4 regions of the Clostridium gasigenes genome follow, and region 2 is predicted to be linked to each of the others. Evidence: riboswitches for the same ligand, from Rfam matches in the RefSeq annotation. Region 2 holds a riboswitch; each other region holds the start of a gene.
What was found. Region 2 has a riboswitch for S-adenosylmethionine ahead of J1C67_RS02915 (methionine ABC transporter ATP-binding protein). Riboswitches for the same ligand answer to the same signal wherever they lie in the genome.
Positions count from the first base shown of each region.

Region 1: it holds a riboswitch for S-adenosylmethionine, as region 2 does, so the genes downstream of both, J1C67_RS04260 (O-acetylhomoserine aminocarboxypropyltransferase/cysteine synthase family protein) here and J1C67_RS02915 (methionine ABC transporter ATP-binding protein) in region 2, are expected to answer to the same signal.
Region 3: it holds a riboswitch for S-adenosylmethionine, as region 2 does, so the genes downstream of both, J1C67_RS04440 (trans-sulfuration enzyme family protein) here and J1C67_RS02915 (methionine ABC transporter ATP-binding protein) in region 2, are expected to answer to the same signal.
Region 4: it holds a riboswitch for S-adenosylmethionine, as region 2 does, so the genes downstream of both, metF (methylenetetrahydrofolate reductase [NAD(P)H]) here and J1C67_RS02915 (methionine ABC transporter ATP-binding protein) in region 2, are expected to answer to the same signal.

Region 1 covers NZ_CP071376.1:874,859-882,729, reverse strand. Annotated here, with positions in the region: gene J1C67_RS04285 (HD-GYP domain-containing protein) at 1-255, opposite strand, end outside; gene J1C67_RS19630 (hypothetical protein) at 1,067-1,189, opposite strand; gene J1C67_RS04280 (hypothetical protein) at 1,815-2,462, opposite strand; gene J1C67_RS04275 (hypothetical protein) at 2,705-3,118, shown strand; gene J1C67_RS04270 (homoserine dehydrogenase) at 3,313-4,329, shown strand; gene J1C67_RS04265 (5-formyltetrahydrofolate cyclo-ligase) at 4,392-4,958, shown strand; SAM riboswitch class I at 5,090-5,197, shown strand; gene J1C67_RS04260 (O-acetylhomoserine aminocarboxypropyltransferase/cysteine synthase family protein) at 5,312-6,589, shown strand; gene J1C67_RS04255 (homoserine dehydrogenase) at 6,700-7,871, shown strand, end outside.
Region 2 covers NZ_CP071376.1:603,689-611,559, reverse strand. Annotated here, with positions in the region: gene J1C67_RS02955 (HAMP domain-containing sensor histidine kinase) at 1-361, shown strand, start outside; gene J1C67_RS02950 (glycoside hydrolase) at 436-2,730, shown strand; gene J1C67_RS02945 (hypothetical protein) at 2,699-2,845, shown strand; gene J1C67_RS02940 (metallophosphoesterase) at 2,850-3,677, shown strand; gene J1C67_RS02935 (hypothetical protein) at 3,912-4,112, shown strand; gene J1C67_RS02930 (DUF503 domain-containing protein) at 4,228-4,518, shown strand; gene J1C67_RS02925 (hypothetical protein) at 4,667-5,419, shown strand; gene J1C67_RS02920 (GNAT family N-acetyltransferase) at 5,454-5,942, shown strand; SAM riboswitch class I at 6,051-6,235, shown strand; gene J1C67_RS02915 (methionine ABC transporter ATP-binding protein) at 6,358-7,323, shown strand; gene J1C67_RS02910 (methionine ABC transporter permease) at 7,323-7,871, shown strand, end outside.
Region 3 covers NZ_CP071376.1:910,222-918,092, forward strand. Annotated here, with positions in the region: gene glmS (glutamine--fructose-6-phosphate transaminase (isomerizing)) at 1-879, opposite strand, end outside; gene J1C67_RS04425 (DUF1540 domain-containing protein) at 1,393-1,758, opposite strand; gene J1C67_RS04430 (DUF1540 domain-containing protein) at 1,715-2,026, opposite strand; gene J1C67_RS04435 (trans-sulfuration enzyme family protein) at 2,199-3,335, opposite strand; gene J1C67_RS04440 (trans-sulfuration enzyme family protein) at 3,338-4,492, opposite strand; SAM riboswitch class I at 4,597-4,725, opposite strand; gene J1C67_RS04445 (GIY-YIG nuclease family protein) at 4,772-5,032, opposite strand; gene J1C67_RS04450 (thioester domain-containing protein) at 5,310-5,933, shown strand; gene ilvC (ketol-acid reductoisomerase) at 6,124-7,128, opposite strand; gene ilvB (biosynthetic-type acetolactate synthase large subunit) at 7,145-7,871, opposite strand, start outside.
Region 4 covers NZ_CP071376.1:498,911-506,781, forward strand. Annotated here, with positions in the region: gene metH (methionine synthase) at 1-2,314, opposite strand, end outside; gene J1C67_RS02400 (S-ribosylhomocysteine lyase) at 2,504-2,965, opposite strand; gene metF (methylenetetrahydrofolate reductase [NAD(P)H]) at 3,027-3,914, opposite strand; SAM riboswitch class I at 4,109-4,244, opposite strand; gene J1C67_RS02410 (hypothetical protein) at 4,382-5,032, shown strand; gene J1C67_RS02415 (hypothetical protein) at 5,149-5,520, opposite strand; gene J1C67_RS02420 (ABC transporter ATP-binding protein) at 5,604-6,272, opposite strand; gene J1C67_RS02425 (ABC transporter permease) at 6,279-7,688, opposite strand; gene J1C67_RS02430 (sensor histidine kinase) at 7,795-7,871, opposite strand, start outside.

The DNA.
Region 1 (7,871 bases), 270 kb from region 2:
ATTAACATCTAAACTAGTAAATGCTAGCGTTATTCTTTTAAGGGATCGAATAGATTCAATTCTTAAATATTCTCCTAATATATCATCAGTAATGTCTTTAGTAGTTTCACAATATTTATCTATAATATATACTGATAATATTCCTAATTTTCTTAAATTTTCTATTGTAGTATCATTTAGAACTAGGTGTTTCAAAAAGAGTACTTCTCCATCAGAGTTATATATACTCTTTGCTAAAATTGAATCATTTTTCAAATACTTCACCGGGACCAATCTCATATTTACCATCCTTTAATAATATATTTTTGTCGCGAAATACAGATTTCAACATAACACATAGATATTTCATAATAATATCCATGATAAGTTATAATTAAATTTCTACACTTTATTATAACTTAGTCTTTAAGGTTTAGAAATTTAATTAGATTTAATAATGCAACTTATATATATGTTGATTTCCAATATTTAATTATAAATCTTAGATTCTATAAGTAAATGTGCTGGGTGTATACTTAATTATGGGATTGACAATAAGGTATAATAACAATATAAAAAATGTATGATAAAAAAACTTGAATTATGTAAAATAAGATCCATAAATGGTAAATTATATATCGAAAGTAAAGATGTATTTAAAACTAAATATGAAAAAAAGCACAACTATTTAAAGCAGTGCTTTTACGAACTTCGGTTCTTCAAATCGTTTATAAGGCAATTTGAAGTAACTTAAAGGTGTAATTATCAGCAAAAAGCTAAGAACTAAACTGACCAAAGGTTCATATAAAATTATACTCAAAGTATACTTTAAAATATGGAAAATTTCAAGCGAAAGATGAAATTTGGCTAAAAAGTTACTTATCCTCTAGGTGTTAGCCTAGGGTTTTTTTATACAAAAAATTAGAATAACTAGTAGACCATAGACGTTCATGTTAGGGGTACCGAGTACAATTTGTTAAGAAGTAATGCTAAGAAAGTTTTGCATCCATATTTATAAATATATTTAAGTATCTTAGATTAGCTATAAAATTTTATTGTTCCATAAGTCATTTATATATATACTTTTTTAATTTTGATTTTTATATAAGTTTTTAGACCCAGTATGATCTTCTTTATTAGATTTTATTTCAGTATCTATTGTTTTTGTTCTTCTTTTTTCAATATTGATTTCAGAGGCAATATATATCATGTGCAGTACATTGGTAGTTGTATATGAAGCTAAGACATCAACACTTATGTAGTGGCAGTTTACTTTATATAAAAACTAAGAGGCGTCAATGAAAAAAATGCAATATAAAACAATACATAATATACAAAATAAATAAAGATAGTGATATAATTACAAAAAAAAGATATAGAATCAATTCCTGAAAAAGATCATGGGCTTTGTATTATAGAGGTTGAAAAAGAAATAGTACATGGACCTTTTAAAGAAGAAGCGTTTCAACAAGAAAGAAAAAACATTTCAGTTCTGGAAAGTATGGAATTAAAAGAATTGGATAGTTATAAAAAAGATTTTGAGTACGCCTAATAGATGAAGGGGCTGTTGCTTAAAGTGATTTATAAAAGTCATTTTGCAACAGACCATTCAATTTAATGTTTCTGATTTTGTAGCCAAACAGGCAAGGGATTTCATAAAGTATAATTAAATTATATTATTATTAAAGTTTAAAGTTAATTATAATATATTCAAATTAATCTAAAATTGAACAGAAAATAAACAATTTATAATAACTTAAAATTATAAACCAATAAAAGGTACTATTTCGCATAGATTAAAGCGAAATAGTACCTTTTAAAAAGTTTAGATATAATTAAATATCAGTTAATTCTAAGTTATGTCTTCTGTTATCTAAAGGATTAAGATTTATGTGATGAATCGTTTTGTTTTCACCAGGATTCATAAGAATTCTGTCTAAATGAATTCTACCATTTGGAGTATTAGCTATAACACAAGTGTCTCCATTTACTTTGTAGTTAACCCAAATATATTCATCAGTTATAACATTGTTTAAATCTTCAATAGAAATTAAAGCTTTTGAATTAACATTACCATATTTATCTCTTAGGATTATAGCAATTGTATCTTCATCAATTTCTTCAATTTCATTTAAGTCAGTTCTTCTGAATACTTCTAAATTACATTTTCTGTTATCTAGAGGATCTCCATTAATATGTTTAACTGGCGTAGTTGCAGTAATATCCATAACTACTGTTTGTAAACTTTGTTTTAAAGGCTTAGATTTTTTATTAACCTTAGTTAAACTTATGTTTTGAACTAAGTAATTATTAAAATCTCTATGCCATTCTGCAAACCAAGTTCCAACGTTTTGCACTTTTTCTAAATCAACAGAGTCTATCTTAGCAATAAGTGAATCACCATTTTTCTTTAATATAGTTATTAAAGCAATGTCACCTTTAATTTCAACTTCATTTTTAGCGGTTTTATAATTAGTATTTATAATTGGACACCTCTTTCTTTAAAATTTAAATAAATTTTATATCATTTAGTTATTATAACAAATTAACATAATAAAAGATATTAAAATAGATAAAAGTATTAGATATAGCCTGTCCACTGGTTTTAGAAGAAATAAATGACCTATAATATTGTACTAGTATTTATTTTAATGTGCCTTAATGATATAATGAATTCATTGCCATTAGCTAATGGCTAAATAAACAAGTAAAGTGAGATTATAAAATGAGAAATGAAAAATTAGAGAAATCAATAAAGAAGTTAGATAAAGAAATACTAGCTCTAAAGGTTGCTTCAAAGTATTTATCAAATAAAGATGAAATTAACGAAGTAAAAGACACTTTAAATAAGAAAAGACAAGTTTTAGCAGATGCACTATACTTAACTGATAACCAACATTATGAAGAGTGTTGTAATGTTATAGCAGATATGCTTAATAAAGAGTTAAGTGAAGAAGAGCAAAGAGATTTACTTTACATGATAAAAGAAAAGTTCGGAAGACAAGCACCTAACATAACTAAGCAAAGTAACGGACTTAACGCTTGGCTTAAAGAATTAGCTATGGAATTTGAATGGGTTGAAAATGATGGAACAGATTGGGCTGTGTTAGTTATAACTGGTTTTGGAGTTCGTCAATAATATGTTTATTACATATAACAGGTGTTATTATTTTGAAATAATAACGCCTGTTTTTTATTTTAAAGATTTTATAAAAAAATCGTGTTATATATAACCAAGTTATTCTTAGTGTGATAATATTAAATATAAATATTATTTTAAATTTTAGATTGTATAATTAAGTGCAACAGTAATAAATATAAGAGGAGATTTATATGGATATTGGGGTAATAGGATTTGGAGGCGTTGGAAAAGCTTTTATAGAATTATTAATTATGAAGAAAGATAAAATAGATATAAAGGTTAAATATATAATAAAGAGCAACGGCGGTATTTATAATAGTAATGGAATTAACATAGAAGAACTTATTGATTTTGTGAATAGTGGCAAATCTATTTGTGAATATAGTAAGTGGACATATAAGGATATAACTATAAATACAATAATTAAAAATAGAGATGTGGATACTTTAGTTGAATTAACTGGTACTAATATAGAAGATGGTGAACCTGGGTACACTCATATTAAATTAGCATTAGAGAATGGAATTAATGTTGTTACTGGAAATAAAGGACCTATATTACTATATTATAATGAGTTAAAGGATATAGCATATAACAATAATGTTCAATTAGGAATAGGATGCACAACTGGTGGAGCGTTACCTTCAATAAATGGAGGATTATTAGATACTGCAGGAGCCGAAATATTATCTATAGAAGGGGTCCTTAATGGAACTAGTAATTATATTCTTAAAGAAATGTATGATAAGAAAATAGAATATAGTGTTGCCTTAGAAGAAGCTCGGAAAATGGGAATAGCGGAAGCAAACCCAAAATTAGATGTAGATGGATTTGATACTGCAAGTAAAATATTAATTTTAGCTAATGTTTTAATGGGGTATAGGGAATCAATTTCTGATATTTATATTAAAGGAATATCAGAAATAACAGCAGATGAAGTTAATTTAAGTATATCAAAAGGTGAAAAAATTAAACTTATAGGAATGGTTTATAAAGAAGACAATTGTATAAAGTGTAAGGTTGAGCCTAAATCATTGAAAAGCACTCATCCGTTATATTTTGTGGACGGAAAAAATAAAGGGGTATATTATAAAACAGATACATTAGGCGATATTAGTATAATTGGAGGAGCATCAGGAACAATAAATTCTGCTGCATCTATTTTAAGAGACATAATTAATATAAAAAATGGTGTGAAATTTGTTTGATAACATAAATAAAAGGTGCAATAATAGGGTAAATTAAAAAATGAATATAATGAGGTATTTTTATGGAAAAAAAAGAATTTAGAAATATGATTATAAAAAATAGAGATAGTCTAAGCTTAGTTGAAAGAAATATTAATGATAAATTAATATTAGAAGCTTTATTGCAAAGTAAAATGTACAAAGAAAGTACTAATATATTTACTTTTATTAATTATGGAAGTGAAGTAAATACTAAAAGTTTCATTATTAAAGCATTAGAAGATGAGAAAAGGATTTTTATTCCTAAGACAGTTAGTGGAACTAGAGAAATGAAAGCGGTAGAAATAAGTTCATTAGATAATCTAAAGCCAGATAATTGGGGAATTTTAGAACCAAAAACTTTTAAAGGTGAAATAGATAAACAATGTTTAGATTTAATTATAGTTCCGGGAGTTGCATTTGATAAAGATGGAAATCGTATTGGATATGGTGGCGGATATTACGATAGGTACTTTAGCGGATTAAACTCTAGAATAAAAAAAGTAGTATTAGCCTATGACTTGCAAATAGTTGAATCTTTAGTAACTGAAAAACATGATGTAACTATAGATTTTATAATTACAGAAAAAGAAATAATAGAAATAAAATAGAGCTACAAGGTATATCCAAAAAAATAACAGTTATAGTGATATGTATATTTCTAAATTAAATAAATATTATTTGAATAATTGTTGCAAAAAACAATTGTTGGTGTATAATGGAATAAATATAACGTTTAGAAATTTTATTAAGAATGGTGGAGGGACTGGCCCTGTGAAGCCGAGCAACAACTAATAAGCATTTATTAGAATTGTGCTAAATCCTGCAGGTTCGTCCTGGAAAATGAAGGAATTAAAATAGCTTTGAAAAGTTATTTTTATATTAGTGTGATTAAAAGGTTGTTTCTTATTTTTAAGAAACAACCTTTTTTATTATATATAAAAAATAAAAGGGGGCTTTTAAAATGAATAAAGAATGGAACCAGGGAACTATATGCATTCAAGGAGGATATACACCAAAGGCTGGGGAGCCTAGGGTATTGCCAATATTTCAAAGTACGACTTATAAATATGATGATCCAGATTATTTAGAAGAGGTATTTAATTTAAAGGCGGCAGGACATTTATATAGTAGAATATCAAATCCTACTGTAGCTGCACTTGAGGAAAAATTTGCAATGCTTGAAGGGGGAGTTGGAGCAGTTGCAACAGCATCAGGACAATCTGCTGTTCTGTATTCGATATTAAATTTATGTAGTGTTGGGGACCATCTAATATCAGCATCAACACTTTATGGTGGCACTATTAATTTATTTACTGTTAATTTAAAGAAAATGGGAATAGAAGTAGATTTTGTAGATCCAGAGGCTAGCGTAGAGGAAATTCTTTCAAAGGCTAAAGGAAATACAAAACTAATATATGGAGAAACAATCGGAAATCCAGGATTGAATGTATTGGATTTTGATAAATTTAGTCTTGTGGCAAAGAAATTAGATGTGCCTTTTATTGTAGATAATACAGTTGGAACACCATATTTATGCAATGTATTTGAACATGGCGTTAATATATCAGTGCATTCAACTACTAAATATTCAGATGGTCATGCACAGGCTATCGGAGGAATAATAGTAGATGGTGGAAACTTTAATTGGGATAATGGAAAGAATTTAGAATTAGTAGAACCAGATCCTAGCTATCATGGAATTAAATATGTAGAAGAATTTAAGGATGCGGCTTATATAACAAAGTTAAGAGTTACATTATTAAGAGATTTAGGTGCATGTCAAAGTCCATTTAATGCATATTTAACTAATTTAGGCCTTGAAACATTACATTTAAGAATGGATAGACATTGTGAAAATGCTGTGCAACTTGCAAAGTGGTTAAGCAATCATCCAAAGGTTAATTGGGTTAATTATCCTGGATTAGAAGGGAATTCACAATATGATAGATCACAAAAATACCTTAAAAAAGGTTCAAGTGGATTATTAACTTTTGGTATTAAAGGTGGAATAGAGGAAGCTAAAAACTTTACAAGAGCTTTAAAATTAGTAGCACTTGTAGTTACATTAGGTGATACAAGAAGCTCCATATTACATCCAGCAACAACAACTCATAATCAATTATCAGAAGAAGAACAAAGAACTAGTGGGGTAACTCATGATTTACTTAGAGTATCTGTAGGAGTAGAAGATATTAGAGATATAATTAAAGATTTTGAAGAAGGATTTAAATCTATATAAGCAATTGGGGGAAATAAGATATCTAAAAAAATAACAGTTAAGGTGCAAAATATAATAGATATAGACTAGTTGTTTTTTGAAGATGCGTAAATAAAAAGGGGGATTATCTAATGATTAAAATAGCTATAATGGGATATGGAGTAGTGGGAAGTGGATTAGTTGAGTTAATAGATGAAAATAGAGAAGCGAAGAAATGCAATGAAGAGATAGTTATAACAAGTATTTTAGTAAGAAATAAAGAAAAACATAAAAATAAAAATCATAGTGAAGTGTTAACTACAGATATAGAAGAGTTCTTTTCTAAGGAAAGTGATATTGTTGTTGAGGTAATGGGTGAAATAACAAAATCATTAATATATGTTAAAAGAGCACTGAATTTAAAAAAACATGTAGTTACAGCAAATAAGGATTTATTAGCTGAATATGGAGAACAATTATTTGAACTAGCAAATGAAAATGGAGTAGCATTAAAGTTTGAGGCATCTATTGGTGGAGGAATTCCAGTAATTAAATCATTGATTGAATCCTTAGAAGGAAATAATATTAATAGTATTAAGGCAATTTTAAATGGAACAACAAACTTCATTCTAACTAAAATGGATAAGGAAAAGCTTAGCTATGAAGAAGCATTGAAGGAAGCTCAAGAATTAGGGTTTGCAGAAGCTAACCCAGAAGCAGATGTTATGGGTTATGATGCGGCAAGAAAGCTATCATTACTTTCAACTCTGGCTTTCAGAAAAAAGGTATCGTGGAAAAATATTAATATGCAAGGAATAACAGAAGTTGAAAGTGTAGATTTTGATTATGCAGATAAGATTAATTGTAAGGTGAAATTACTTTGTATTAGCAATAATTCAGACGATGGTGTTTATGCTACAGTAAAACCTGTTCTTGTAAAAAATGAAAGTGTATTAGCACAAATAAATAATGAGGTTAATATAGTAATATTTAATGGAGATGCTATAGGTGAAATTATATTAATTGGTAAGGGTGCAGGAAAAATGCCAACTGGCTTAGCTGTTTATGCAGATGTACTAGATATTGTAAATAAGAGATTTACAAAGATAACTGCATTTAAAAAAGAAGAGGCTAAAATTATAGGAAATTTACAAGGTGAATGTAGTGCTGTTTTAAGAATTGAAAATTCAAAAGAACAGGATATTATAAAGAAATGTGCTAATGAATTTACCTTTATTCAAGTTTTACAGAAGCAAATAGAAGGTGAAACTGGAGTTTTAGTAAAAGCAAATTCAGAAATAGAAATTGATAGGTTTATAGATGG
Region 2 (7,871 bases):
TCATGAAAATAACTATGAAATTTATGGAGATAAAAACAGTATAGATATAGTGCTTAATAATTTAATAACTAATGCCATAAAGTACACAAATAATAAAAAAATAAAAATAACAGTACTTAAGGAAAATAATAAAGTTAAATTATTGATAAGTAATGGTGCAGATAATATTACTAAGGAAAATATAGAAAAAATTTGGAAACCATTTTATGTAATTGAAAAGTCAAGAAGTAAGGAATTATCAGGTACAGGACTTGGCTTGCCTATAGTTAAGACAATACTAGAAAATCATAAATTTAATTTTGATGTTGAAACAAAACATGGAAATATAGAATTTTATATATTATTTAAAGAATCCTATTAATAGATAGGGTTCTTATTTTTTTGTAACATTCATGTAACAATGATAAGTTAATTTATTATATGAGGTGAGTGAGAATGAAAAAAATAATAGTGTTACTTATAACTATAGGACTTGCTAGTAATATGATGGTAGGTTGCAAAAATAAAGAGTTAAAAGCTAAATCAGATGTAAAAGTTAAAAATTTAGAGTTTAATTTTGAAGTAGATCCTGAAACATTCGAAATAACTACAGAATCAAATGGAGTTAAAGAAAATGCAGCGCAACCTTTAGAAAAAAGGGAAGTATCTAATTTGAAAAAAAGTAAGGAAGAAGTAACGTGGACATATCCAAATGATAATATTGATGTAAAAGTACAAAAAAAAGATAATTATTTAGATGTTAAAATAAAATCTAATACTAAAGAAGAATCAGAATTTAGCTGGCCTAAGGTAAATGCAGAAAGCTATATGCTTCCTATAAATGAAGGTAAATATATACCTAGCGATGATGAATATTGGAAAGAGCATTTAACGGGCTCAGAATATAATGTAATAGAATCATTTTCAATGCAATTTTTTGCTTTAAATAAAAAGGCTTATTCAATTATGTATATAATAGATAATCCATTTAATAATAAAATAAAATTTGAAGTTAAGGATAGAATAAGTTTGGGATTTACTCATGAGTATCCTAGTATAAATAAAAATAAAGAATATGGATTTAAAATATATTTAACAGAAAATAATCCTGTAGATATTGCTAAAACATATAAAAACTATGTTGTAGAAAAGGGAGATTTTAAAACTTTAGAAGAAAAAGAAAAAGATAATAAAGATATATCTAAGCTTTATGGGGCACCGTATATGTATTTTTGGGATAGATCTATTATTTCAGAAGAAAATATAAATTGGGATTTATTAAGAAAAAATTTATCTCCTAAGTTAAAAGAAAGGATAAAAGAATTATTAAAAACTAAGGTAGAAGGTGGAGAAGAATTTGTTCAAGCTTTTGATGATGTAACTACATTAGAGTTTGCAGATAAATATACTAAAAGTTTAATAGTAAGAAGCATAAATTCAATAGGGTTGCTAAAAGAACTTTATAGTCCAGATGTATTTAAAAATATAGATAAAGAAACAAATAATATTTTAAGCAAAGGAATAGATAATTTAAATAAAATGGAATTAATACAACTAAATAAAAGATTATTAAAATCTGAACTAGGAGATATAGCAGAGCCTATAGAAAATTGGGGAAATTCAAAAACTACAGATGTGTTAGAAGATATTAATAAATCTGGAATAGAAAAAATGTGGATAGGATTAGATGATTGGAATGAAGGGTTTATAAAACCAGAATTAGTTGAAAAAGCTAATGAACTAGGATATTTAATAGGAACATACGATTCATATCACTCTATCCATAAGCCGGGAGAAGAAGGTTGGGAAACAGCAACCTTTAAAGATAAATCATTATACGAAAATGCTACTGTTATAAATAAAGATGGAAAGATTAATGTAGGTTTCCAAGGTAAAGGAAGAAAATTAAACCCAACATTATCATTATCAAGTGTAAAAGAGCGGGTTACTGGGATTTTAGACACAGGAGTTAAATTTAATTCTTGGTTTATAGATTGTGATGCAACAGGAGAAATAGCTGATGATTATTCTCCAAAGCATACAACAACTCAAGAAGAGGATTTAAAGGCAAGACTTGAGAGGATGGAATATATAAGAGATGAAAAAAATATGGTAATAGGATCAGAAGGTGGAAATGATTTTGCCAGCAAAACAATAGCATTTGCTCATGGGATAGAGACTCCAGCATTTTCATGGATAGACCCTGATATGAATAAAAATAAAGAAAGTGAATACTATGTTGGTAGATATTATTCAGCAAAGGGAGGGGTTCCAGAGGTGTTTGCAAAACAAATACCAGTAAAAGATAAGTATAAACGTATATTTATGGACTCAACATATACAATTCCACTATATAAATTAGTTTATAATGATTCTGTTATAACCGCATATCACTGGTTATGGGGAACATTTAAAGTAGAAGATGAAGTGAAAAATAGAATGATGTATGAAGTTTTATATAATGTACCGCCGTTATATCATATTGATAAAAATGAATGGGAAAAGCATAAAGAAGAAATGATTTCGCATACAAAAGTTTGGTCAGATTTTAGTAAAAAAGCAATAACAAAAGAAATGACAGATTTTGAAATACTTTCAGAAGATAGACTAGTTCAAATGACTAAATATGGTGATGATTTAAAGGTAATAGCGAACTTCTCAGATAAGAGCGTAAATATAGAAGGAAATGAGATTAAAGGAAAGTCACTTATAATATTTGATGGAAATAATAAAACAATATATACTCCTTAAGATAGGAACGGTAGAGGTAAAGATAATAGATGATTATAAAAATTATGATATAGTAATAATAATTGGAGAAAATAAAAAGGATGATTTTAGAATAAAACAAGATATAAGGGGCTAATATAATGAAAAAACTAAGGAAGATAATAGTAGGATTGATGTTGTTAGGAGTAATAATAGGAGTATATTCAACATACATAGAAGGAAAATTATTAACATCTAAAAAATATGGAATTGAAGTAAATAAAAATTGGAAAGAGAATATTAAAGTTGTACAATTTACAGATACTCAATTAGGAGAATTTTTTTCTTTGGAGCAATTACAAAAGGTAGTAGATAGAATAAATAGTGAAAAAGCAGACATAGTTGTTTTTTCAGGAGACCTAATAGATAACGCATCAAAATATGAAGATTTATATAAAATATCAGAAGTGTTAGCTCAAATACAAGCAAGTAAAGGTAAGTATGCAATATACGGAAATCATGATTACGGTGGTGGAGCAGTAAGATATTACAATGAAATTATGGAGGAATCTGGTTTTAAAATTTTAGTAAATGAAAGTGATAAAATAGAGCTTGAAAACACTACAATAAATATATTTGGATTGGATGATGCTCTTATGGGTGATTATAATAAAGAAGAAACTATGGGTGGTATTAGTAATAAAGATGTGAATTTACTTCTTATTCATGAGCCTGATTTAATAGATGATTTTAAGGAATATCCAATAGATTTAGCACTTGCTGGACATAGTCATGGTGGACAAGTCTATATACCTTTTTATGGACCTATAAAAACAACTGCTTTAGCAGAAAAATATACAAAAGGATTTTATAAAATACATAATGAAAATAAGGGCAAATTATATGTTAATAGTGGACTTGGTAACACAAAAGTTCCGTTTAGATTATTTAACATACCTCAAATTACTGTTATTAATCTTAAAATTTAGAGTGGCAAAAATAGATTAGTGGATTGTTATTTTTGAATATGCATTATAGAGATTTGTATAAGGTATATATTTTAACTAGAGTAATATAAAATTGAATAATATAGAAAAATATGAGAATACTAATATTAGATTAGGCATTTCAAAAAACAAGTAAAGGTGATAGGTATAGTATGAAACAGACATAATCTACTAGTTATTTTTTGAAAATGCCTTATAATAATAGGAGGTGTTGTTATGGGAATGGATGAATTAGAGTTGAAAATGAAAAGATTATATAATGATATTAAATCAGGAGAAGTTACCAAAGAAATTGCACAAGAAGCTACAGAAGCAATGCATGGCATTGAAAAAATGGGTGGAGAAGCAAAAGAAAAATTTGGCGGTATGATGGATGATATGAAAGATGGACTTAAAAAAATTAAAAATAAATTTTAATTAAATATAACTATTAAATAAGCTTATTTTTTTAGATAGGCTTATTTATTTTTTAGGGGACTGAAAGAAAATAACAAGTAAAAGATTAAATACAAGACAAAAGGAGGATAAAATTATTAAAATATTATTAATAAAAGTTACATTAAGAGCGTCTTGGGTACATTCTTTAAAAGAAAAAAGAATGGTTGTAAAAAGCATAATACAAAAGCTGAAAAATAAATTTAATTTATCCGTAGGTGAAGTTGACAAGCAGGATATACATCAAACTATTGTAATAGGAATATCAGCAGTTTGCGGAAGTAGTGCACAGGTAGATTCCACTATGGAAAATGTAATTACTTTTATAGAACAGAATACAGATGCAGAAATCATTAATATAGAAAATGAAGAACATATTTTTTCATAGTAATAAGTATTTTCGAAAGAATATATAAAGGAAAAAAAGTAATTTTAGGGAGATGAAAAAATCTGACTAGTTAATTTTTGAAGATCGCTTAGTTATGTAGAAAAATGGAAAAATAGGTGATATAATTATAAAAACAAGGTATCTTTTTATGTTAAATATAGAAGTATTAAATATGATTGGGGAAAGAGTTATGAGAAGAAGTGCATTAATGCAATTTAAAAGGTTTGAAGTAAATGGTGAGTATAGAGATATACAAATTGAATTAGATGCTATTTTAGATGGGGATGTAGATGCAATTAAAATAAAAAGTAGAGGATCAGCAGAATTTACAGGTAATGTAATAGCTAAAGAAGCAAGATTTGGAGGATTATGCAAAATAGGTGGGAACTGCAATATTGATTTTCTTGAAATCTGTGGAGAAAGTAAAATAGATGGTAATATAATTGCAGATGAACTTATTGTTGATGGCAAACTTAAATGTAATGGTAAATTGTTAGAATGTAATAAGATTAAATTATCTGGAACTATAACTTCTGGAGGAGAAGTTAAGGCTAGTGTAGCAACTGGAAAAGGTGGATTAGTTTTAGAAAAAATAGAAAGTGATAACATAGATTTAATCTTTAATAAAAAGACAACTTTAAAAGAAATTAAAGGTACAAAAATTAATATAATAGGGACTAAATCAAAAGGATTTATAAGTAAATGTTTATCTAAAGGTGGATCATTAGTTGAAATAAATAATATTGAGGGTAATGATATTACTTTAGAAAATATTGAAGCAAAATCAGTTAAGGGACACAATATAAAAATAGGGGAAAACTGTATTATTGAAAAAGTAGAATATACAGGTGAAATTAACATAAATGCTAATTCAAAGGTTACTAAGAAAATTAAATTATAAGTAAATATAGTGTGGATGAGGGAGTATATAAATAATGGAGTTTAGACTAGGAACTAATGAAGATATGAATAAAATTTGTGAAATTCTAAAGGACGTTGTAAAACATAAAGCCCATGGAATGAATTGGACAGATTTTTATCCGAATAGAGAGGTATTTCAAATAGACATAGACAATGAACATTTATATGTATTAGTAGATAAAGAAATTTTAGGTGTTGTAGTTTTAAATAATATAGAAGATCCTAATTATAAAACTATTACTTGGAAAAATAACGAAGAATATTTAGTGATACATAGAATTTTCACATCATATAATACTAGAGGCAAAGGATTTGGAAGAATACTAATAAATAAAAGTATACAACTTGCAAAAAAAAATAATTTAAAATCAATTAGATTAGACACTTTTAGTGAAAATATTAGTGCTCAAGGATTTTATAAGAAACAAGGGTTTAAATACACTGGAACTGTTAATTTACAAGGAAAACCTGGAGAATTTTATTGCTATGAATTATTAATTTAAGATACTGTAAGAAAATATATTGTAAAAATTATAAAATAAGTATTGACAAAATTATCAGAAAATTATATATTAATAGCAACAACAAAAACTAAATAGTGTTTAAGATATTTCTTATCTAGAGTGGTGGAGGGACTGGCCCTGTGAAACCCAGCAACCAATGTTTATTAAAAACATTGCAAAAAAGCAAATAAACTTAGCTTTGCTAAATTTATTATGTTGTTAATTTTGTATTGTAGTTATTAACAAATTGGTGCTAATTCCTGTAGCTTTTTTTAAAAGCTAAAAGATGAGAGAGTAAATTAATAGGTGATATGCGCGCTCTAGAGATTTATTCTCTAGAGTGCTTTTTTATTTATAAAAATAAAAATGGGAAAATTTACACCCCAGGGGTGTTATAAGGAGGAGTAATGGTTCTATGATAAAAATTAATGGAGTAACTAAGAGTTTTGGAAAAGTAGAAGTGTTAAAAGGTATTTCAGTTAATATAAAACAAGGTGAAATTTATGGACTTATAGGACATAGTGGGGCTGGTAAATCAACTTTACTTAGATGCATAAATGGTTTAGAAAGCTATGATGGTGGATCAATTAAAGTAATGGGAAAAGAAGTTAAAGATTTAAATCAAAAGGAACTAAGAGAATTTAGAAAAGATTTAGGAATGATATTTCAAGGGTTTAATCTTTTAAAGAGAAAAAATGTGTTTGATAATATAGCATTACCTCTAGAAGTTTGGGGATATACAAAAGAAGATATAAATAAAAAAGTGAATGATTTATTAAGATTAGTTGGTCTTGAAGATAAAGCTAAAAGTAAGCCAGAAGAACTAAGCGGGGGACAAAAACAAAGGGTTGCAATAGCAAGGGCGCTGGCATTAGAGCCAAAGATATTACTTTGTGATGAAGCAACATCAGCTTTAGATCCTAAAATTACAAAGGATATTTTATCATTATTATATAAAATAAATAAAGAATTTGGAATAACAATTGTTATTGTTACCCACCAAATGGAAGTTGTTAAGGAGGTTTGTGAGAAGGTCGCTTTAATAGAAGGGGGCTTTTTAAAAGCAGAAGGCAAGTCAGAAGATCTTTTCTTAAAACCAGGAGTATATCTTAAGAAATTCTTAGGAGAGCAGGAAGATGAAACACTACCAGAAAGTGGGGTTAACATAAAGCTATTTTTCCCAAGTACATCCTCAGAAAATGCTTTAATCACAAAAATGGCTAGAGATTTAAATGTGGATTTTTCAATAGTTTGGGGCAAGCTAGAAAAATTTAGAGATAGTGTACTTGGGAGCTTAGTTATAAATATTTTAGAAAAAGATAAAGAAAAAGTAATGAACTATTTAGAAGATAAAAATATAATATTGGAGGTGATTAAGTAATGTTTAAAATAGTAAGTGAAGCTTTAGGTGACACACTTATAATGGTATTTTTCTCAACAGTATTCTCAGTAATGTTAGGATTTGTTATTGCAATAATATTAACAGTTACAGCACCAAAGGGATTAAAGGAAAATAAAATAATTTATAAATCGCTAGATGTAATAATAAATATTTTAAGAGGATTTCCATTTGTAATATTAATGGTATTTATGATTCCACTTACAAAAGCATTAGTTGGAACATATATAGGCATAATAGGTGCAATTGTACCATTAACAATAGCATCTGCACCATTTGTAGCTAGAGTAATAGAATCATCATTAAAAGAAGTAGATTCAGGAGTTGTAGAAGCTGCAAAGTCTTTTGGGGCAACAGATGCACAAATAATATTTAAAGTTATGATAAAAGAGGCAATCCCTTCAATAATATCAGGTTTAACTTTAATAATAATAAGTATTATAGGATACTCAGCAATGGCAGGTTCTGTAGGTGCTGGAGGTCTTGGACATGTAGCTATAACATATGGTTATCAAAGATTCCAAACAGAT
Region 3 (7,871 bases), 310 kb from region 2:
ATCAAACTTATCTAATTCTTCTTTTGTAAACTTTATATTTTCTAATGATACTTTTGCATCACCTGCTATTCTTGATGTTAATGTATCTCTTATAGCTTTAGGTTGTTCGTAAACTTCTTTAAGCATGAAATCTTCAAATCCACCTTTTTCTGCTGCATCTATATCCCAAGTAACATGAAAAATTTCTTTATCTATTACTTCTCCATCTTCTGTTTTAAGTGTTACTCCATCATTTGTAATTATTACAAACTCTTTATCTTCTAGTAAATAAACTTCTCTTGTATATTCAAGTACTGCTGGTATATCTGACGCTATGAAGAATTCGTCTTTTCCAAGTCCAACTATTAATGGGCTGTCTTTTCTAACAGCTATAAGCTTATCTGGTTCATTTTTACAAATTACACCTATTGCATAGCTTCCTTCCATTTTAGTTATAGCCTTTGTTAACGCTTCAAATAAGTCACCTTTATAATAATAATCTATTAGATTTGGAATTACCTCTGTATCTGTTTCTGAATAAAACTTATATCCTTTACTACCTAACCATTCTCTAAGTTTTATATAATTCTCTATTATTCCATTATGAACAACACTAATTGTTCCCTCAGCATTACTATGAGGATGTGAATTACTATCTGAAGGCTCTCCATGAGTTGCCCATCTAGTATGTCCTATTCCTATAGTCCCTTTTACTGGTTCCTTTTCTAAGTTGTTCTCTAAATTCTTTAAACGACCTTTACATCTTTTAACTGTAAGATCTCCATTTTCTATTATTGCAACTCCTGCTGAATCATATCCTCTGTATTCAAGTTTTGATAATCCTTCAACTAAAATAGGCGATGCCTCTCTATTTCCTACATATCCAACTATTCCGCACATATTATTTCTTCCTTCCTTCTCGTAAGTTTTTAACACCTAGCTAATGTTGTGCTACAAATTACTTCGTAGTTTTATTAACCTTTTACGGTAGTGCATACCGTGGGGCACCCGCCGAAGAATCGATACTCCCCATCCTCGTCAACTAAATTGAAATTCATATTAGTTCTGGCGCTTTTATTTTTAATAATTAATACTTAATTTTTAGCTTTAATTTCACCTCCATTATTCTTTATATAGTTTATTCTATGCAAAACTTTCTTAAACTCTTACTAATTTTAACACTTTTTTTCTTAAAATCAACTGTTTTTTATTAAATTTATTCATTTACCATTATATATAGCAATTATTCTTATATTACTCCTACTTTCTCTTGTTTACTCAACTTAACAACTATACATATAGATGTCTAGACCTTTATACAAAACTTAACTATTAATTTGCTTTGACTTTAGGAGTTGTAAAATAAACTTATAAATAACAATAGGTAGCTTAGTTGAGCTACCTATAAATTTTCTATTTAATAATTGATACCTCAAAACTTCCACACATTGTATCATTGTATTCATTGATATTTTCACTACTTATAATAATATTTTCTGCATTACATTCTCCATCTTTATTATGAATACAGTTTTCAGCTTCACATTCTATATATACACTATTTTTGCCATTTTCATTTAAACTTACTAAAAATTTTGCTTCTTGAAAGCTTGAGCAATACGTGTTACTAGATTGCGATGCTAATTTTCCACCAACACAAATAGAATTATTGCAACATTTGTTTTCTTTATTGAAAGCACAGCTAGTCACACTGCACATTAATCCTGTCATATTATTATTTGCAAGAGAAACTTGAACATTTTGTTTCTCCACATTCATAATCCCAAGCGCCATTAATATCTACATAATCAGCCTGGCAATTGCAATTATAATTATGATTACAATTTGTTGCCTCACAATTAATACTTAAATTTGTGTTTGGTGTTTGAATATTATTAGTAAAAGCTCCCTTAGATTCTTGAAAATTTTCGCAACAAGTTGCTTCTGCAGCACTTGCATGTGCTCCAACTACTTTTATTTCATTTATACAACAATAACTATCATAATTATTAGTACAATTTTTAACTGAACAATTTAATTTAGCCATACTAAAATCCTCCTTAAACTTACATATCTTCAAAAACAACTATAAATTATATAGTTGTTTTTCAGACTTTCTTATTTCATTTAGTATTTTGTGTAATATAAATGTTTTTATACAATGTAATTTTATATGTATCTATAACTCACTTTTACTAATATTAATTATTTATATTTTCTTATTTAACTAATGCATCTTCAAAAGATTTTATTATATCTTCAATATCTTCAATCCCTAACGAAACTCTTATTAAAGTGTCTGTTACTCCTAATTTTTCTCTTTCTTCTTTTGGTATTGACGCATGACTCATTTTTACAGGATAAGAAACTATTGTTTCCACTGCCCCTAGGCTTACTGCCACTGCAACATTTGTTACTTTATTTAAAAATTCTGTTGTTTTTTCTAAATTCTTTAATTTGAAAGATAATACTGCACCACCACCATATGCTTGACTAAAGTGAATATCCTTTCCCTTATGTGAATCTAATCCAGGATAATATACAGCTTCTACTTCTTCTCTATCTTCTAACCAGGAAGCTAACTCTTCTGCATTTTTTTGTGATTCTTTCATTCTCACTTTTAATGTCTTTAGCCCTCTTAGAATTAACCAACAATCTTGTGGCCCAAGTATTGCTCCAAATGTATTTTGGATTTGATATATTCTTTTACCAATAGCCTCATCCCTTGTAACTGCAAGCCCTGCAATTACATCACTATGCCCCCCAATAAATTTTGTTGCACTATGCACAACTATATCCGCCCCTAATTCCAATGGCCTTTGTAAATATGGTGACATAAAAGTATTATCTACAATAACAACTGCACCACACTCTTTTGCTAACTTAATTGAAGCTTTTAAATCTATAATTTTTAACAATGGATTTGATGGTGTTTCTAAATATATCGCTTTTGTATTTTCCTTTATTGCATTTTTTATATTTAGATTCTCCGATGCATCTACAAAAGTAAATTCTATATTAAATCTTGAAAATAATTGTGTTACAGCTCTATAAGTTCCTCCATAGACATCTCCACAAACTATAATGTGATCTCCTGTTGAAAAAATACTTAAAACTGATGATATTGCAGCCATCCCAGACGAAAATGCATATCCATATTTTCCACCTTCTAATTCTGCTATAGAATTTTCTAAAACCTCTCTAGTCGGGTTTGCAGATCTTGAATAGTCATATTTCCCAAAATTTTCTATATCGAATTGATGATATGTTGATGTTTGGTATATAGGCGTACTTAATGCGCCTGTATTTTTATCTATACTTCCCTCTCCATGTAAAATTTTTGTCCCAAATTTCATAATTATTCCTCCAATACAATTTCTAAATCTTTTATTAAATCATCTATCTTCTCTATTCCAATAGAAAGTCTTAATAGATATTCATCTACCCCTAATTTTTCTTTAATTTCTAGCGGAATTTCTGCATGGGTTTGTGTATAAGGATATGTTACTAATGTCTCAACTCCACCTAAGCTTTCTGCAAAAGAAATAACTCTTACTCCTGATAATATTTTAGGAATTATATTTTTATCTTTTACCCTAAATGAAATCATGGCTCCAAATCCCCTGCTTTGAAGTTGATTTACGTCGTATCCTTTATGTTCTTTTAGCCCTACATAAAAAACCTTATCTATATTTTTATTTTCTTTTAACCAGTTAGCTATTTTAATAGCATTCTCTTGGCATCTATCCATTCTAATATGAAGTGTTTTCAATCCTCTTAATACTAGCCAAGAATCAAAAGGTGAAAGAGTAGCTCCCGTGGATTTTTGAATTATTCTAAGCTTACTAATTAACTCCTCGTTATTAGCTACTATAAATCCTGCGAGCACATCATTATGTCCACCTAAATATTTAGTGCCACTATGAACTACTAAATCAATTCCGAGATTTAAAGGTTTTTGGTAATATGGTGTCAAAAATGTATTATCTACTATAGATATAAAGTTATACTTCTTACATATATCTACTATCATATTTATATCTGTTATCCTCATTAATGGATTTGATGGTGTTTCTACAAATATAACTTTTGTATTATTTTTTATAGCCTTTATAATTTCATCTTCTTTTGATGTATCAACAAATGTTGCTTCAATATGATATATTCTGTATATATCATTGAATAATCTAAATGTTCCTCCATATAAATCCTCTGATAAAATCACATGATCTCCAGATTCCAATAAATTTATACAAGCTGTTATAGCTGCTACTCCTGTTGAAAACCCTAATGATTCTTTTCCACATTCTAATAATGCTATAGTTTTTTCTAGTTCTTCTCTTGTGGGATTTTGAAGTCTTGAATAATCATATCCGGTGCTTTCATGTAATCCATTATGCTTAAATGTAGCTGCTTGGTATATTGGAAAACTTATTGCCCCAGTTTTCTCATCTCCACCACTAGCACCCCTAACTGCACTTGTTTCAAAATGGCATGTATTAAAATTGCTCATAAAATTGCCCCCTTTTATTTTTAGATAAAAAAAAGTCACTTCTCATAAAATGAAAAGCGACTTAGAATAATCTAGTCTAATAGTAATACTGAATATTACTTTTCTTCTTATTTTTCAGGATAACCCTGCAGGAATTAGCACCACATTCATTTAAATATCAATTAAAATTGTTATTTAATCAAATAGGTTGCTGGGTTTCAAAGGGCCAGTCCCTCCACCACTCTTAATAAGATCTAATATTAAATTTATAACTCTATTATATTGCTTTCACTTTTTTTGTCAATCTTTTTTTTTATATCCATTCTCTATAATTAATTTTTGTTTTTCTTTTCTGCTTAGTTGTTTAACTTCATATTCTCTTTTCATAGCCTCAATTTTATTGTTAAATTCTTCAAAATAAACTAACTCTACAGGTAATCTTCCTTTAGTATATTTTGCTCCCTTTCCTTGTGAATGAACTTTAAATCTCTTATCTAAATCATTAGTCCACCCTGTATATAATGAACTATCTGAACATTTTAATATATACATGTAATTCATATTTTTCTCCTATAATATATCTTTCACTTGTTTTCCATGCTTTTATTATACACTATTCTATACCTCTTATTTGAGCTATTTCCCCCTTTTGTTCAATATATTATCTCGATATTTTTCAAACTATCTATAACCTATTTTATAAAACAGGTTATATTCCGACTTGAAAATCTAATTATTATATTAATATAATTAAAAAAATAATTGTTTATATTTACATATTTTCTTTAATAAATACTAACACTATTACCAACAAAATTAATTAGGAGGAAATATTTATATGAGAATTTTTAATAAGCCAAGATTTCTACTTATAACTTTAATATTAAGTTTATTTTTATTTACAAGCTTTGCAACTGTTTCTTCACATGCTAGTCCTAATGGATTAGTTATTGATACCAGTAATATTATTTTAGGAAAAGTCTATTATGACAATTTTTCTATGGTAGCTAAAAAATTAACCTCTGCTAACGGAATTGGTTACTGCTTACAAATAGATAAAGATTATCCTCATAGTGAAATTTTTACTAATCAAGGCACTGTGAACTATGATATTGAAAATATTTTAGCTTGTGGTTACCCAAATAGATCACCCAAGGATTTAAACTTGCCCTCTGAAGAGGACGCTTACTTTGCAACCCAAATTGCTATTTGGAGCTATATAGAGGGTTATGACACTTCTAAAATAACTGGAGATAGACCTGAAATAATAACAGCTATAAATACTATATATAATAATTCTTTAACTCTAAAAAATGTTAAATTGAATTATGATACAAACTTATTTTTCACTGCAGATAGCATTCAACATGTGGTTATATTATCAATAAATATATCTGAAAGTCTTCCTATTTCAGATATTTCTCCAATAATTGATGAGTCTAATATTATCCCGGGTAAATAATATTAGGCATTGTAAAATAAAAATGATAGCCCTAATATTCTATCTTGAACGTTTAATCTTATATTTAAAGAAAAAAGAGAGTTCTAATTTAGTATAAAATTTTATAAAAGAGAGTCATTCATAATTATTTTAATAATAATTTATGAATGACCCCCTTTTTTTTATAATTAACTTATGTTTTTTAAAATGCCTAATCTAATTTTTTGCTATCTATCCAGCTCATCATTCCTCTTAACTCTTTACCTACAGTTTCGATTTGATGCTCTGATTCCATTCTTCTTGTTGCATTGAAGTTTGGTCTTCCTACCATGTTTTCAACTAACCAGTTTTTAGCGAAAGTACCATCTTGAATTTCAGTTAATATTTTCTTCATTTCTTTCTTAGTTTCATCTGTTACTATTCTCTTTCCAACTACATAATCACCATATTCAGCAGTGTCTGAAATTGAATATCTCATCATGCTCATGCCACCTTGATACATTAAATCTACTATTAATTTCATTTCATGTAAACATTCAAAGTACGCATTTTCTGGTGCATATCCAGCTTCTACTAAAGTTTCAAACCCAGCTTTTATAAGAGCTGTACATCCACCACAAAGAACTGCTTGTTCTCCAAATAAATCTGTTTCCGTTTCATCTTTAAAAGTAGTTTCTAATATACCAGCTCTTGCTCCACCTATTCCATTTGCATAAGCTAAAGCATAATCTTTAGCCTTGCCGCTGTAATCTTGATGAACAGCTATTAAACATGGAACTCCTGATCCTTCTGTATATGTTCTTCTTACCATATGTCCTGGTCCCTTTGGTGCAACCATATATACATCTACATTTGCAGGTGGAACTATTTGAGTGTAATGAATATTGAATCCATGTGCAAATACTAAAGCATTACCCTCTTCTAAATAAGGTGCAATTCCAGCTTCATATATAGCTCTTTGCTTTTCATCTGGAACTAATATCATTATTACATCTGCTGCCTTAGAAGCCTCTTCAACTGTTGCAACTTTAAGCCCCGCTTCTTTTGCTCTATTCCACGATTTACTGCCTTCATAAAGACCAACTACTACATCTATTCCACTTTCATGTAAATTTAATGCATGAGCATGACCTTGGCTACCATAACCAATTACTGCTACCTTCTTATTTTTTAATAATTCTAAATTTGTGTCCTTTGCATAATACATCTTTGCCATTTTTTTAGCCCCCTAATTATTTAAAATCTTCTTCCATTATGATTTGATTGATCGGTGCACCTGGTGCAACCATTGGAAATACTTTTTTGTCACTGTGTATTATATAATCAATAACAACTGGTCCATTAGTATTTAAAGCATCTTTTAAAACTTCTTCTAAATTTTCTTTCATTGATACTCTTAACCCTTTCGCCCCAAAAGCCTCTGCTAATTTTACAAAGTCAGTAGATCTATTAAGAGTAGTTTCTGAATATCTTTCTTCATAGAATAAGCTTTGCCATTGCCTTACCATCCCTAACGAATTATTGTTCATAATTATCACTATAATTGGTAGATTATTTTTAACTGCTGTAACTAATTCATTACAATTCATACCAAAGCTACCATCTCCAGCAATGTTAAAGACTCTCTTATCCTTTTTCGCCATTTGAGCACCTATAGATGCTCCAAGTCCAAACCCCATAGTTCCAAGCCCACCAGATGATATAAATGTTCTTGGTGTTTTATAATTAAAATATTGCGCAGCCCACATTTGATGTTGACCAACTTCTGTTGTAATTATAAAATCCCCTTTATCAAATTTATCTAATTTCTCAAATAAAAACTTTGGTGTTAAAGATCCTTCTTCTGGCATTTCTAACTTTTTAATAGTTTTAAGATTATTTATATTATTAAGCCATTCTTCATTTTTCTTATTGTTAATTAACGGCATTAGCCTCTCTAAACTTACTTTTAAATCACCT
Region 4 (7,871 bases), 100 kb from region 2:
CTTCAAAATTATTGCAACCAAGCACTACCGCTACTATATTTTTGCCTATATCGTGAACATCACCTTTTACTGTAGCAAAAACTACTTTCCCTGCACTACTTTTTTCCCCTTCACTTTTTTCATCTTCAATAAAAGGCATAAGTATGCTAACAGCTTTTTTCATTACCCTTGCACTTTTAACAACTTGAGGAAGAAACATTTTTCCTTCTCCAAAAAGCTTCCCAACAGTATTCATTCCATCCATTAAAGGACCTTCAATTACATCTAATGTACGAGGATAATTTACTCTTGCATGCAGTACATCATCTTCAACAAAATCACTTATTCCTTTAACTAATGCATGTTTAAGCCTATCTTCTACGCTTCCATCTCTCCAAATCAGCTTGTTTACTTCTTTAATATTATTATTGTTTTTTTTAAAGTTTTCTGCGAAGTTTATAAGATCTTCTCCTGCATTTTCGCTTTTATTAAATATTACAGCTTCTACTTTTTTAAGTAGCTCTTTATCAATATCATCATAGATTTGAATCATAGCTGGGTTAACTATTCCCATGTCCATTCCAGCTTCAATAGCATGATATAAAAATGCTGAGTGCATAGCTTCTCTTATTAAATTATTCCCTCTAAATGAGAATGATAAATTACTTACTCCTCCACTAATTTTTGCATAAGGTAAATTCTTTTTTATCCATCTAGTTGCATTTATAAAATCTACTGCGTAATTATTATGGTCTTCAATGCCAGTTGCGATAGCTAAAATATTAGGATCAAAAATAATATCCTCAGCTGGAAACTTAACTTTATTAACTAAAATATTATAAACTCTTTCACATATAGCAATTTTCTTCTCAAAAGTATCTGCCTGACCTTTTTCATCAAAAGCCATAACAACAACAGCTGCGCCATACTCTTTTATAATTCTTGCTTGTTTTATAAATTCTTCCTCACCAGCTTTTAAAGAAATGGAATTTACAATATTTTTTCCTTGAATAGATTTTAAACCTATTTCTAAAACCTCAAACTTAGAAGAATCAATCATTATAGGAACCTTTGCAATATTAGGTTCACTAGCTAGTAGCTTTAAAAATGTTTCCATTTCATAACCTGCATCTAAAAGTCCATCATCAAAATTTATATCAATTATCTGAGCTCCATTTTCAACTTGATGAAGGGCTATAGATAATGCTTCATCATATTTCTTTTCTCTTATAAGCCTTGCAAATTTAGCTGAACCGGCTACATTTGTCCTTTCCCCTATATTAACAAAGTTACTATTTTTATTTATTTTTGAAGCTTCAAGTCCACAAAAAACACTTTCTTTTTCAATATTTGGAATTACTCTTGGTTTAAATTTGCTTACCACTTCACTTATAGCTTTTATATGTTCATAAGTAGTTCCGCAACATCCCCCTACAATATTTATATGACCCTCTTTTGCAAGTTCTTTTATAAAACTAGCTGTTTCCTTTGGCGACTCATCATACTCACCTAATGAATTCGGTAGCCCTGCATTTGGATATAAACTTATATAAACTCCTTGCGATTTAGAAAGTTCTTTAATTAAAGGTATTAAATCCTTTGCTCCAAAAGAACAATTAAGACCAATACTTAATATTCTTTCATTTTTTAGAGATCCTGCAAAAGCTTCTAATGTTTGACCTGATAAAATCCTAGCACTTTTATCAACTGTACCTGAAATCATAATAGGCAAATCTAAATATTTTCTATTTAGAACATTATTAACAGCTATAATTGCAGCTCTTCCATTTAATGAATCAAATATTGTTTCTATTAACAATAAATCAACACCACCATCTATAAGACCAGTAGCTTGTTCTTCAAAAGCTATTACTAATTCATCAAAACTAATACCTCTAAACCCTGGATTATTAATATCTGGAGACATTGAAGCTGTTTTATTAGTTGGACCTATGGATCCTGCTACAAATCTAGGCTTAGATGGATCTTTCTTTGTATAAATATCAGCAGCCGCCCTTGCTATTTTAGCTCCACAATAATTTAATTCATAAACTTTATTTTCTAAATTATAATCAGATTGTGATATTCTAGTTGAGTTAAAAGTGTTTGTTTCAATAATATCTGCACCTGCTTCAAGATATTTTTTATGAATATCCATTATTATCTCAGGTGAAGTAAGATTTAATAAATCATTATTTCCTTGCTGATTGCATGTACACGCGCAATCTCCTCTAAATACTTTCTCTCCAAGTTTATAATCTTGTATACTAGTTCCCATAGCCCCATCTAATACAAGAATTCTATTTTTTAAATGCTTCTCTATTTCATATTTCATAATTATGCCCCCAATTTTGATGTGTTAATGATCTTCAAAAAAATAACAAGATAAATATCCTGACTTGTTATTTTTTTGAAGCTTCCTTAATCATTTGTAGTAATATCTATTCCTCTGCAAAAAACACCAAGCCTTTACACTGAATAGTTATTTATTTTGCAATTATTATTTTTCTAAACATGATCATTACTAAATCTCTTTATTATAAATATCTAGTCTAAAACCTTTTTCTAGTGCTTCTTTTGCATACTCCTTTGCTCCAAATAGTGATAAGTCCTTGTAATTCCCACATTGAATTTCATTAGCTGCTGGAATTTCCTTTGCTTCTAAAACTACCTTTAATGATTTTTCTAGTGCTTCTTTAATTTCACTTGGTTCTCTATTTCCCCAAAGGCTTAAATAAAATCCTGTTCTACATCCCATTGGTGATAAATCTATTATTCCATCTAACTCATTTCTTAATTCATGAGCTAACAAATGCTCAAGTCCATGCATTGCTGCTGTTCCAAAAGCTTCTTTATTTGGTTGTAAAAATCTAATATCAAATTTACAAACCACATCACCTTTTTCTCCATCTAAAACACAACACTTTCTTATATAAGGAGCCTTAACCTTTCTATGATCTAACTCAAAACTTTCTACTTTATCCATGTTCTTTTACCTCCTACATTTTTCTTTTACTACTGTTTTATATTTATTTGGACATGCCTTGTTAAATTGCATTTCCATTGTTAACAGAATTTATTATAGATGAAATACTTCCATTAATTCTTTTCGCTACATATGGATTATTCATTGTGTATAAATGTATTCCATCCACACCACTTGAAATTAAATCCACCATTTGTTCTATTGCATAAGCAATTCCTGCATCTCTTAATGCTTCTTTATTATGTTCATATCTATCCATTATTTTAAGAAACTTCTTTGGAATGTTAGTTCCGCAAAGTGATGTTATTCTTTCTACTTGTTTCTTATTTATAACAGGCATAATCCCTGCTTGAATTGGTGATTTAATATTATATTTTTCTTTTTTTTCTAAAAAATCATAAAAATAATTATTATCAAAAAACAGTTGAGATATAAAGTGAGATGCACCTGCTTCTTCCTTTAATTTTAGATTTAATATATCTCTATCTAAATCCTTACAATCTATATGACCTTCTGGATAACAAGCTCCAACTATATTGAAATCTCCTCTTCTTTTTATATGATTAACAAGCTCCGAGGCATAGTTAAATTCCGCTTTGGATAATTTATGACTTGTCATATCTCCTCTTAAGGCTAAAATATTTTCTATTCCAGCATTTTTTAAATCCCTAAGGAGAAAATCTATTTCCTCCTTAGTTGAATTTATACAAGTTAAATGTGCTAATGATTCTATTCCATACTTGCTTTTAACTAGTGATGATAATTCACATGTTCTATTTTCAGTTAAGCTTCCCCCAGCCCCATAGGTTACGCTTATATAATCTGGAGTTAAATCTTTTAACTCCTCTAATGTATTGTAAATAGTTTCTACTGATGATGATACCTTTGGTGGAAATATTTCAAATGAAAACACCAAATTCTTTTTTTCAAATAATTCTCTAATATTCATAAATTTTGCCCCCCTATAATTTAAATTTGCCTAAGTCATTTTTAAAAAATATCAAGTCAAGGTACTTTTTATTAGCTAGTTAATTTTTTGTAGATACCTTATCATACTTAGCTTCGCTATTAGATCTCTTATCTTCTAAAATCAAAAAAAGCCTATAGGATATTCCTATAGACTTAGTAAGCCACTATAAAATACCCTTATCTATCAGTTTTTAATAAAACTGCAGGATTTAGCACCACACATTTTTAAACTAGTAATTTAAAATTAATAATTTAAAATATTGGTTGCTGGGTTTCACAGGGCCAGTCCCTCCACCACTCTTGATAAGTAAATTTATTCTTTTTTATAATTATATACCCATTTCTTAAAATTGTAAATTAAATATTCTAAATACTCTTAAAAAATCCATTAATTACTGATATAATATACTTGTACATATTTAAAAAGAGGAAAGGGTGATAGGTTCTATGGGGAGTAAAAAAATTAGAAATAACGAATTAAAAGAAGTTAAAAAATTAGAATTAGATAAAATTAATAAAGATGCTTCTGAAAAAATTAGTAAAAGAAAAGGTACAGCTTTATTAAACATGATTGCTTTATTATCAGCTATAATTGTTATTTATATGGGGAATTTCATGAATAAGACAGTAGCTGCAGAGCCAAACCTTAAAGATTCTACTAATCTCATACAAAAAGAACTAAAGCTTGAAGAATCTGAGGCTATAAGCTCAATTTTTGCAGGGGATGCTCCTTATGTTCTTTATAAACAAAATAATCAGCTTGGTTTAGTTAAAGGTAATCCAGCAAAATTCTTAAAATCTAGATTTTATTTAGATACTGATTTAAAGTTTATCCCAAATGGAAAGGCTGTTTCCACAGTTACCCATAGATATGAAGATAAGAGCCAAGATAGAGTTATTCTTTATGGTGATTTAGCAGCAACAAAAGCTAAATACGCTGAGGTTACTTACAATGGCAAAACAGAAAAATTAGAATTTGAAGCTAGTGCTCCATTTATGCAATTAGTTGAATTTGATGCAGTAGATAACCAAACTCCTACTGTTAAAATATTTGATACAGATAATAAAGATATAACTAGCGAATTAATGAATTCTTAAAATATAACTAAAAAAGGAAAGTTTACTTTGTAAACTTTCCTTTTTTAGTTATAGCTCCAACCTCAATATTATTTAATTCGGAAAATTCCCAGCTTACAATTCATTATAATATATTTTTACTCTACATCTAATTCTTTTAAAATCATATCTATTTCATCATATTCCTCTTCTACTACTGATTCTTTCTCTAAATAGTCTTTATCTAATTTATTTATACTGTCAACATCTCCTAAATAAACAACCTTTTTAATAATGTAACTTAATGCAGCTAAGCATATTCCATAAAATACATATTGCGTTACAGAGTTTAAATAATAATTAATAACTTCTGTTATTTGCTTAATAGGATCAAATCCCTGTTTAATTAAGCTTGATATATACATATGTGATGTATATATATTAAATATTGCAAATATCACCATAATTATTGCCATTGTATTTAATATTTTGGTAGCCTTTGAAACCTTATTTCTTTCTTGTAATTTCATAATACCCCCTATTTATGTTATTAAAATCTAGTCAATACAAATCTTTATTTTATTAATAAACGCCTGACTTAATATAATTAATTCTACTCCTTTATAAAGATAAGTTTTCCTTTAGTAAGCCCCCATATCTCGTCTGAAAAATAAGAAACTTTTTTAGAATGAGTTACTATAATTACGCACTTATTCTCTTTATGTGCTAGCTCTTCTAATATTTTTAGTATCTCATCTTCAGTTTCATTATCTAAATTACCTGTTGGCTCATCTGATATTATTATATCTGGGTTATGAGCAAGTGATCTTGCAATTGCAACCCTTTGTTGTTCCCCTCCTGATAATTTCAAAACCTTTCTTAATGCAGTTTGATGATCTATTCCAACCTTGCTTAGTAACTCAAATGCATATAGCTTTTTATCAGGTACTTTTACGTTACTAATATCCATTGACAACAATATATTTTCAAGGGCTGATGTATTAGTGAAAAGATTATATCCTTGAAATATAACCCCAATATTCTTTGATCTATAAATATCTTTATCTATATTATTTAACGACTTATCATTATATAATATATCACCAGATTTGCAATTATCTAATCCAGCTATTAATGATAATAAGCTAGTTTTTCCTGCACCAGATTTTCCTATTATTGCATAAATTTTTCCTCTCTCAAAATCTACGCTTATATTATTAAAAACTGGCGTCTTTGCACCTTCATATGAATATGAAACATTTTTCACACTTAATACTGCCATAATTTTCTATCCCCTCTCTGTAAGTATTTTTCTTGGTTCATATTTTGTAATATAACTTACGCCTACAACACTACTTACTAAAGCTATTAATAGTGCAACTCCTGTTACCTCTAGTATTGCTTTTCCATTTAAATTTACATCAATTTCAGATATTGTATCCTCACTTGCCGAACCAGTTGAATTTGATATAGCCATTCTAAACCCTTGACTTGGCACCTTATCTGTCTTTTGTGCCTCAATTTGCTTTTGCAATAGTGAATTTGATACCGGTTGTGATAATACGCTGCCAGCTCCTATTCCAATTACTAAACATATTGCTGTTATTATTAATGACTCTGATATTAATCCTATTGCTACCTTACCTTTTTTCATTCCTATAGCACGTAATACACCAATTTCATACTTTCTTTCTCTTATTGATAATGTATTTAGTAATATTAATATTACTGATCCTAAACCTAATACTACTAATACAAACATTAATGTTATAGATCCTAACCCCTCTACTGGCCCAACTATTTTATTATAACTTTCTTCGTCAGTAGTTACATTATACATATCAGGTAATCCCTTAGCTCTTACTTCTTCTTCAAAATTCTTAATCATATCAGGATTCTTTAAGTAATACTTAGCTTGAATGTATAATTCTTCATCACCTGATATTCCCTGTGCTGTTTCTAAATTAATTAATATTTCATTTCTCTTATTCATAGCCGCTTGTTTAAAAGGCATTCTATATTCATTTGTAGAATCAAAATATATGCCTGTTACCTTTAGTTTATATGCATCACCATTTTCATCCGTAGCTTTGTTAACTTCTATAGAATCTCCAACCTTAATATTATTTAACTCAGCAAATTCTTGGCTTACAATACATTCATCTTTTTCTTTATACATTTCACCATCTATTATTTTTCTTTTACCACTTTTAAATTCCTCTAGTGATTCTAAGGTTGAATTACCTATGATTTTTAAATTTGGCATAGCTGACTCAATTGCTTTACCATCTGTTCCAATTGCTTTACTTATCATCGAACCATTTCCAGCATCCTCATCTTCATCAATTGCCTTTAGTGTTTTTGATACAGCTCCCAATTCAGATGTAAAAATACTTTCTTTCAAATATTCAGATTCTGCAAAATCAAAATACTGCTTAGTCTTTATAGCTTCTATAGGCCCAGCAGCCATCATTCCACCTTTATCTTCGCTTTGGTTCATTAACTTATCCATATCTGGAGCTAATGTCACTTCACTTCCAAACCTATTTTTATAATCTTTTATAATTTCATCTGTTGTTGTATTAATGCTAAAAGCAACTACAGTTGAAACTATTATTCCTAGTATTATTATTCCTATTAAAATATTCCTACCTTTGTTTCTATAAATATTTTTTATAGCATTTTTAAAAATATACATTATAACCATCCTCCAATTCATACTTTATATATTTATAATATCAAAAGCTATGTTAATCTATTGTTAATGGCTTAGTCTTCTCGAAGCCTTTTACTGATTGCATAGTTTATAATGCCTTAAATGCCATATAAAATTTTGCACCTTTCCCACTTTCACTATCTACAAATGTAATACCCTCGCTGA